Regions from separate parts of the Shewanella sp. cp20 genome, predicted to be linked through region 2. Evidence: predicted binding sites of a transcription regulator. Region 2 holds the regulator's gene; each other region holds the start of a gene.

Evidence for each region. The regulator sigma-54, encoded in region 2, starts transcription at its own class of promoters, with help from an activator protein. The targets are predictions, from matches to a motif close to GTTGGCACGNNNNTNGNNT.
Region 1: glnA (glutamate--ammonia ligase) is a predicted target of sigma-54. The motif match lies at 1,273-1,291, and genes of this name have one in related genera.
Region 3: DB48_RS07295 (TorF family putative porin) is a predicted target of sigma-54. The motif match lies at 1,769-1,787, and genes of this name have one in related genera.

What each region holds. Positions count from the first base shown of each region.
Region 1 covers NZ_JPII01000009.1:194,418-197,702, forward strand. Annotated here, with positions in the region: gene glnA (glutamate--ammonia ligase) at 1-1,191, opposite strand, end outside; partial or broken gene typA (translational GTPase TypA) at 1,560-3,285, shown strand, end outside.
Region 2 covers NZ_JPII01000026.1:4,672-7,956, reverse strand. Annotated here, with positions in the region: gene lptA (lipopolysaccharide transport periplasmic protein LptA) at 1-84, shown strand, start outside; gene lptB (LPS export ABC transporter ATP-binding protein) at 81-812, shown strand; gene DB48_RS08850 (RNA polymerase factor sigma-54) at 946-2,433, shown strand; gene hpf (ribosome hibernation promoting factor) at 2,464-2,751, shown strand; gene ptsN (PTS IIA-like nitrogen regulatory protein PtsN) at 2,754-3,197, shown strand; gene rapZ (RNase adapter RapZ) at 3,194-3,285, shown strand, end outside.
Region 3 covers NZ_JPII01000019.1:79,387-82,671, reverse strand. Annotated here, with positions in the region: gene DB48_RS07305 (efflux RND transporter permease subunit) at 1-381, opposite strand, end outside; gene DB48_RS07300 (efflux RND transporter periplasmic adaptor subunit) at 391-1,551, opposite strand; gene DB48_RS07295 (TorF family putative porin) at 1,985-2,731, shown strand; gene DB48_RS07290 (DNA-3-methyladenine glycosylase I) at 2,986-3,285, opposite strand, start outside.

The sequences.
Region 1 (3,285 bases), on a different contig from region 2:
CAGATCTTTGTCCATGGCTTCGCCTGGGTGGATCTTGTTCTGGATACCGTCAAGACCAGCCATCAGCAGTGCAGCGAACGCCAGGTATGGGTTAGCCGTTGGATCTGGGAAGCGAGTCTCGATACGACGAGCCTTAGGGCTTGGCACTACTGGGATACGGATAGACGCAGAGCGGTTACGTGCCGAGTAGGCCAGCATTACTGGTGCTTCGAAGTGAGGCACAAGACGCTTGTATGAGTTGGTGCTTGGGTTAGTGAAGGCGTTCAGCGCGCGAGCGTGCTTGATGATACCGCCGATGTAGTAAAGTGCAGTTTCACTCAGACCCGCATACTTGTCACCAGAGAAGAGGTTAACACCGTCTTTAGCCAGTGATTGGTGAACGTGCATGCCGCTACCGTTGTCGCCAACGATTGGCTTAGGCATGAAGGTCGCAGTCTTACCGTAAGCGTGGGCCATGTTGTGAACCACATACTTAAGGATTTGGATTTCGTCGGCTTTTTCAGTCAGCTTGTTGAAGCGAGTCGCGATCTCGTTCTGACCGGCAGTCGCCACCTCGTGGTGGTGAGCCTCAACTACCTGACCCATCTCTTCCAGTACTAGACACATGGCGCTACGGAGATCTTGTGAAGAGTCAACCGGTGCTACTGGGAAGTAACCGCCTTTCACGAATGGACGGTGACCTGTGTTGCCGTCTTCGTAGTGAGTGCCTGAGTTCCAAGCCGCTTCTTTGGCGTCTAGCTTAACGAAACAGCCAGACATGTCGGTGCCGAACTTAACGTCGTCAAACAGGAAGAACTCTGGCTCAGGACCAATGAGTACGGTATCGGCGATGCCGGTAGAGATCAGGTACTCTTCGGCTTTCTTAGCGATAGAGCGTGGGTCGCGGTCGTAACCAGTCATAGTGCCTGGCTCAAGAATGTCACAGCGGATCAGGGCAGTGGTTTCTTCGGTGAACGGGTCTAGTACGAAGGTCGTTGGGTCTGGCATCAGTACCATGTCTGATTCGTTAATGCCTTTCCAACCAGCAATAGATGAACCGTCGAACATTTTACCGTCTTCAAAGAAATCGGCATCAACCTGGTGAGCAGGAATAGATACGTGCTGCTCTTTACCTTTAGTATCGGTAAAACGCAAATCAACAAACTTAACTTCAAGTTCTTCTAGTTGTTGTAAAACTGATTCAACTGACATTCTAAAGTCTCCGAGTAGAGTAGAGGGGATGCCCTTCTTATATCATTCAGCGTTGCGACCAACGCGGTTCTGGCATGAGTAAAGCGAGACTCGTGCCAAAAGTTTAAAGTATTGATTTTTATGGGAACGATAAAGCAGGCGGGTGGCGGAAATCTCGATATTGCACCATAAAGGTGCATTGATTGCCTCTTAATGGTGCGCTCACCAAGATGGTGCGCACCAATATAAACATGACTATTCATAGCTGACTAAAAAATAATCCTGTGCGAGAGCCCCTCGCTAGAGTAGAATGGCACGTTTTTTATTGCAACAGCTATTATTAGGGCTGTTATCAATACCCTATTTTTTCGATGGTAAGAGGTTTATCCGTGTTAGAGAATTTACGTAACATCGCCATTATTGCACACGTTGACCATGGTAAGACGACCCTGGTTGATAAGCTGCTGGCACAGTCTGGAACCCTTGAGACTCGAGGAGAGGCCGCTGAGCGGGTGATGGATTCCAACGATCTTGAAAAGGAACGTGGAATCACGATTCTGGCGAAGAATACTGCCATCAAGTGGAACGACTACCGTATCAACATCGTTGATACCCCTGGCCACGCCGACTTCGGTGGCGAGGTTGAGCGTGTACTTTCTATGGTTGACTGTGTGCTACTGCTAGTTGATGCGGTCGATGGTCCAATGCCACAGACACGTTTCGTGACTAAGAAAGCCTTCGCTCAAGGCCTTAAGCCTATCGTAGTGATCAACAAGATCGACCGTCCGGGCGCTCGCCCTGATTGGGTTATCGATCAGGTATTCGATCTGTTCGACAACCTGGGTGCTACCGATGAGCAGCTGGACTTCCCAATCGTTTATGCCTCTGCACTGAACGGCTTCGCTACCCTAGATCCTGAAGAGACTGGCACCGACATGACGCCACTGTTCGAGACTATCGTCGAGAAGTGTCTTCACCTGATGCCGATGCCGAAGGTGCTTTCCAGATGCAGATCTCTCAGCTGGACTACAACTCATACGTGGGCGTTATCGGCGTAGGCCGTATCAAGCGCGGTAGCGTTAAGGTTAACCAGCAGGTTACCGTAGTGGCGGCCGATGGCACCACACGTAACGGCAAGATCGGCCAGGTACTCGGCTACATGGGTCTGGACCGTCACGAAGTTGAGGAGGCAAACGCCGGCGACATCGTGGCTATTACCGGTCTGGGCGAGCTGAAGATCTCCGACACCATCTGTGCCGTGGGCAACGCCGAAGCCTTGCCACCTCTGTCTGTTGACGAGCCAACACTGACCATGACCTTCCAGGTAAACACCTCTCCGTTCGCGGGTAAAGAAGGTAAGTATGTGACCTCGCGTAACATCCTTGAGCGTCTGCAACAGGAGCTGGTACACAACGTGGCACTGCGCGTCGAAGAGACCGAGAGCCCGGATCGTTTCCGCGTATCAGGCCGTGGTGAGCTTCACCTGTCTATCCTGATCGAAAACATGCGTCGTGAAGGCTACGAGCTGGCCGTATCACGTCCAGAAGTTATCGTTAAAGAGATCGACGGCGAGAAGTGCGAGCCATACGAAACCCTAACCGTAGACGTTGAAGAAGAGCATCAAGGTGCGGTTATCGAGAAGCTAGGTACCCGTAAAGCTGATATGCGTGACATGCAGCCAGATGGCAAGGGTCGTATCCGTATCGACTTCATCATTCCTAGCCGTGGCCTGATCGGTTTCCAAACCGAGTTCATGACAGCCACCTCAGGAACGGGTCTTATCTACCACTCATTCGACCATTATGGTCCTGTGAAGGGCGGTGAGATCGGTCAGCGTCAAAACGGTGTGTTGATCTCTAACGCTACCGGTAAGGCATTGACCTTCGCCCTGTTCGGTCTGCAAGACCGTGGTCGTCTGATGATCGGTCACGCCGCCGAGGTTTATGAAGGCCAGGTAGTGGGTATCCACTCTCGCGCTAACGACCTAACGGTTAACTGTCTGAAAGGTAAGCAGCTGACTAACATGCGTGCCTCGGGTACCGACGAAGCTCAGGTACTGACACCGCACATTCAGATGACTCTTGAGCAGGCGCTCGAGTTCATCGATGACGACGA
Region 2 (3,285 bases):
ATCACCATCATTCAGCCTGAGAACTATCAGGAGCAGATCCAGCCAGAACAGAAACCCGAACAGCCCAAACAGGAAAAACAATGACACACCTAACCTTGAAGGCGGAGAACCTCGCCAAGAGCTATAAGAGTCGTGCCGTTGTCCAAGACGTGAGCCTCACGGTCAAGACCGGGCAGATCGTCGGCCTGCTGGGGCCAAACGGCGCCGGCAAGACCACCACCTTCTACATGGTCGTCGGATTGGTGCAGAGCGACAAGGGCCGCATCTTTATTGACGATGACGACCTGACGCTGGATCCCATGCATCTGCGCGCCCGCAAGGGCATAGGTTATCTGCCTCAGGAAGCCAGCATCTTTCGTAAGCTCTCGGTACGCGACAACATCATGGCCGTGCTGCAGACCCGCAGCGACCTGAACAACGACGGCCGCGAAGAGGAACTGGAACACCTGCTGGAAGAGTTCCATATCACCCACATCCGTGACAGCCACGGCATGGCACTCTCTGGCGGTGAACGTCGCCGAGTAGAGATCGCCAGGGCGCTGGCCGCCAACCCTAAATTTATTCTTCTCGACGAGCCTTTCGCCGGGGTCGATCCCATCTCGGTCATCGACATCAAGAAGATCATCGAACAGCTCAAGAATCGTGGCCTGGGGGTGTTGATCACCGACCATAATGTGCGCGAAACACTAGATGTCTGTGAGAAAGCCTATATCGTCAGCCATGGTAATCTGATCGCCGAAGGCACACCCGCCGAAATCTTAGACAACCAGCAAGTACGAGCAGTGTACTTAGGTGAACAATTCAAGCTATAGTTAATCTTATAACGGGGCCACACAGAAAAACCTATCTTAGATTGTGGCCTTAGCGACTATTCGATATATTTGTCCGGCACATATAGCCAGAGCTTTCTCATTTTATAATTAGAAACAAGGGAATAGCAGTACGATGAAAGCGTCACTTCAGCTCAAAATGGGTCAGCATCTCACCATGACGCCCCAGCTACAACAGGCCATTCGTCTGTTGCAGTTGTCGTCATTAGAGTTGCAGCAGGAGATCCAGCAGGCATTAGAATCTAACCCGCTACTGGAGTTGGACGAAGAGCAGGAGAGCGCCAACGTCGAGCTGCAAGATGATGCCGTCAGCGACAACTTCGACACCAAGTACGACGACAAGATAGAGCTGGATTCGAGCCAGGATAATTCAGGTGTCGAGACCTCTGACGCCCTGACCCAGGACTCCATGCCAGACGAGCTACCGGTCGATACCACCTGGGACGAGGTCTATACCGCCTCGCCCAACTCCAGCTCGGGCGCCATGCGTGACGACGACATGCCTTTTCAGGGTGAAACCAGCGAAGGCCTGTATGAACACCTTGAATGGCAGAAGAACCTGACCCCCTTTTCCGATAACGATCTGGCCATCGCCACCGCCATCATAGATGCCATCGACGAGCGTGGTTACCTGACCCAGACCTGTGAAGATATTCTCGAGGCCATGGGCGATCCTGAGATCGAACTCGACGAGGTCGAGGCTGTTCTCAAGCGGGTACAACACTTCGATCCCATCGGCGTGGCGGCAAGGGATCTCAGCGAATGCCTGACGATTCAGCTCGCCCAATACAGCGACGACACGCCGCATATCGCCAATGCCCGCATGCTGATCAAGGAACATCTGGATCTCATCGCCGGCCGCGACTTCCGTCTGCTGATGCGCAAGACCAAACTCAAAGAAGATGACCTAAGAGATGCCATCGCCCTGATCCAGACACTCAACCCCCGTCCCGGCCTCGCCATCACCGCCAGCCGCGACGAGTATGTGATCCCGGATGTGACTGTCACCAAGAAGAAGGGACGCTGGGTGGTCGAGCTCAATCCCGACAGCATGCCCAAGATCAACGTCAATCAGCAGTATGCCGCCATGGCGCGCAGCACCAAGAGCCAGGCTGATGGCCAGTTTATTCGTGGCCACCTGCAGGAAGCCAAATGGTTCCTCAAGAGCCTGGAGAGCCGCAACGAGACCCTGCTCAAGGTGACCAACTGTATCGTCGACTTCCAACAAGGCTTCTTCGAATTTGGCGAAGAGGCGATGAAGCCCATGGTACTGAACGACATTGCCGAGGCGGTGGAGATGCACGAGTCCACCATCTCGCGTGTGACCACACAAAAATATATGCATACCCCGAGAGGGATCTTCGAACTCAAATACTTCTTCTCCAGTCACGTCGGTACCGACGATGGCGGAGAGTGCTCTTCAACAGCAATACGCGCCTTCATCAAGAAGCTGGTTGCTGCGGAAAACCAGAAAAAGCCATTGAGCGACAGCAAGATGGCTCAACTCTTGGCCGAACAGGGTATCAAGGTAGCTAGACGCACCATTGCCAAGTATCGCGAAGCGATGCTGATACCGCCGTCGAATCAGCGCAAGAGCTTATAAAACAAACCTGGAAACTGGAGGACTATCTTTATGCAAATAAACCTGACTGGGCACCATATCGAGATCACCCAATCTCTACGAAGCTACATCGAAGAGAAATTCACAAAGCTTGAACGTCATTTCGATCAGATCAATAATGTGCACGTTGTATTAAATGTCGAAAAGTTGCAACAGAAGGTTGAGGCAAAGTTACATCTCCGCGGCGGAGAAGTGTTCGCAACATCCGAACATGCGGACATGTATGCCGCGATAGACTCCCTGATTGACAAACTCGATCGTCAGGTCATTAAACACAAAGAGAAGCTTACTAAACATTAACGATGGAACTGAGTACCATCCTGCGGCCGGAGTGCACCACCTGCGCCACTCCGGGCAGTAAGAAAAAGGTACTGGAGCTTATCAGCGACTTAGCCGCTGTCCAGTACCCTACCCTCTCCTCTCAAGAAATTTTTGAAAGCCTTCTGGCTCGAGAGAAAATGGGCAGCACAGGTATAGGCAATGGTATCGCGATTCCTCACGGGCGGCTGACCAACATAGATCAACCCGTGGCCGTACTGGTTAAATGTGCTGAACCAATCGCATTCGATGCCATTGACAATCAGCCCGTCGATATCCTTTTTGCATTATTAGTGCCCGCAGATCAATGCGAGCAACATCTTAGCACCCTGGCCGCCATGGCCGAGAAGCTCAATGATAAGGCGATCATTAAGCAGCTAAGAAAGACCCAAGATGAATCCGAACTCTATCAGGTGATCACCCAATGAAATTGGTTTTGGTATCAGGACGCTCAGGATCGGGAAAATCCGTCGCGCTTAGGGTCTTAGAAGATCTAGGCTATTACTGTGTCGATAA
Region 3 (3,285 bases), on a different contig from region 2:
AACCCCTTGTGCCTGCACCTCTTGCGGTAGCAGAGGCATCGCCAGCTGCAGCTTGTTCTGCACCTGAACCTGGGCGATGTCGGGATCGGCCTCGGCATTAAACGTCAGGGTGATCTGCGCGTTACCAAAGCTGTCACTGGTGGACGAGATGTAACGCAGATGGTCAATACCCGTCATGCGCTGCTCGATCACCTGGGTAACCGTATCTTCCATGGTCTTGGCAGACGCGCCAGGATAGATGGCGCTAATCACCACGGTTGGCGGCGCAATACTCGGGTACTGCGACACGGGAAGCTTCATGATAGAAAGCACCCCGGCCAACATAACAATAATTGCAATCACCCAGGCAAAGATAGGGCGATCGATGAAAAAACGAGCCATAACTTTACCTTACTTCTGTGGTTGCTTGTCTGATTGCATCTCGCTGAGCGGCTTACCCACTACAGGGGCGCCTGGACGTATCTTCTGTAAACCCTCGACGATCAGCTGATCGCCGGCCTTCAGGCCACTAGTGATGCGCCACTGGTGATCGATCACCTCGGCTGTGGTCACCACTCGCGACTCGACCTTGCCCTCGCCGCCAATCACCATGGCTACGGCCTGGCCCTTGGTATTACGGGTGACCGCCTTCTGTGGCACCAGAATCGCCTTAGGATCTGTACCTGCGTTCAACACGGCGCGCACATACATGCCAGGCAGCAAGACGCCATCCGGGTTAGGGAATTCGGCCCTTAGGGTTACTGAGCCGGTGTTTTCATCCACGCTCACCTCGGCGAACCTTAGAGACCCCATATGCTCATACTCTGTGCCATCTTCCAGGATCAGACGCACATCGGCATTGTCGGCCGCCTGAAGTTGTCCCTGCTTAAGCTTGGCCTTGAGGCGCAGTAGCTGGGCGCTAGACTGGGCGATATCGACATTGATGGGATCCAGCTGTTGAATCGTCGCCAAGGCATCGCTCTGATTGGCGGTGACCAGGGCACCGGCAGTCACAGACGACTTACCGATACGGCCCGAGATAGGCGCCTTCACCTGGGTGTATTCCAGGTTAATCTTAGCGGTATTGATCGCCGCCTTAGCCACGGTCACGTTAGCCAGCGCCTCTTTATAGAGGGCGTCGGCCTCGTCGAAATCTTGTTGGCTGATGGCATCTGTCTTGATTAGGGCCTTATATCTGGCCGCCTTGGCCTTGGCCGAGACGAGACTGGCATTGGCACGGGCCAGATCTGCCTCGGCACTGACCAGCGCCGCCTTATAGGTCGACGAATCTATCTGATAGAGAGATTGACCCTCGGTCACCTCACCACCCTCGACAAAACCGCGCTCTGTGATGATTCCTGTAACCTGAGGACGCACCTCGGCTTCAAGGTATGCCTTGCTGCGACCCGGTAGCTCAACCTGAATAGCCTGGGACTGTTCGACAACCTGAACCACCCCAACCTCCATGCTTTGTGGAGCCGCCGCCGAATGACCTGGGTTCTCGTCCTGGCCACAACCTGTTATCCATAACGCCACACTAACTAACGAGGCAATTTTTACTATTTGCCGCATGAGAACTCCTGATCAAAGCCGCAACAAAAAACCCCCATGCACGATCGAGGCGCTATGGGATATTTAATGTGAGCAAAATTAAAAAAAGATTTAGAAACTATTTATCTCACACCTAGCTTAGTGCAACAAGAACAAGTAAGCGGAGATATTGTAAGTTAATGCAAATTTTTATTTTTAATCATGTTTTCTTGTTAAGAAACAGTTAAAGATTGCAACTTTTGGCTCAGTTTTAGCGTTTTTTGTGTCTAAATAGTGATCTTCGTCATTCGATCATGATGAAAACTAACACCATATGAAACATGAGGTTAAATCAAAGTTGTTCATAATTGTTCACATCTTTATTTGATCAGTTCATCTGTGCCAACAAGGCCATTCACAACTTGGACTTATAGTCGCCTCATCAGCCAAACAACAGCTAGATGAGATGAAGATGATGAAGACCTTAACTCAGTTAAAATGTTCGATACTCCTTGGCAGCCTGTTAGCCGCTGGCGGCGTCATGGCCGAGTCGCAAAGCACACAAGTGTTAGGTGGCAATATCACAGGTAAGCTGACCTTTGCTTCCGATTATGTCTTTCGTGGTGAGTCAGAGACCATGGATGGCGATGTCCCTGTTGTGCAAGGCACGCTGGGATGGGGAAATGATCAAGGTTGGTACGGCGGTGTTTACGCTTCAAACATCAAGTTTGCCGATCCTAATCTGGAAATCGTCACGGCACCCTACATAGGTAAGGCTGGCACCTTCGGCGATTCAGGCATTACCTATGATGTCATGCTCTTCTCCTATCTCTATCCTGGCGCCTCATACTCTAACTACACAGAGTTATGGCTCAAGGTAGGCAAACAGTTTGGCCAGGCCAACCTGCAACTAGAGGTTACACCCACAGTCGATGACTGGTTTGGCGTGGACGGCTGGCAAGGCGTCAACTATGCCATCCATCCAAGCTATCAGTTTGAAAATGGTATTAGCCTCTCGGGCAGCTTAGGTTATCAGGATCTCGATGGTAATGGCGCCGAGGGCTGGGGCCATTGGAACCTGGGGGTAAGCAAGACTTTCGCGGGCCTCAGTTTTGATCTCAGATACCACGGCAGCACAGTGGATGAGAGCCATAAGGTATACGGCACACAGACCAAGATTTTTGATGACCGAGTCGTTATCGGCGTCAGCAAGAGTTTCTAAGCACTCGCAGTTTCCAATCTCTGCACGTTTTGCCAGCCCTCGGGCTGGCTTTTTTGTATAGGGATATACTTATCCCCGGTGCTCAGGGATGAGCATGGAGGGGATTTGTACATGGCCAAAAATATTCCTGACATTTTTTGGCATTTCCCCCATCCATGGGGGTCAGAATACTTATCCCCGATGCTCAAGGACGAGCATAGAGGGGATTTTTATAGGGGCATACTTATCCCCTAAGCACAGGGGTGAGCACTTAGTTATATCCTGTTGTCGCCCACGCCACAGGCGAGAATACGGCTGATCTCTGCCAGGGAGCGACCCGATTGAGCCTGCCAATCGTTGAAGGTTTCCTGCACCTGAGCCAGACCCCGCTTCGAGGTAAAGCCGGCGTCGACCAGCTTATGGGCCTGAAAATACCCCTTGATATCCTCAGTCAGCAGAAAGGTATCTTTGCCTATGGTACGCAGAAAGTAGGGCCCAGTGTTGCCGCCTAGACGGCATCCCAGGCGTTTCAACTCGGCCCAGAGTCCGACGATATTCTCGCTGGGCCAGTCGGC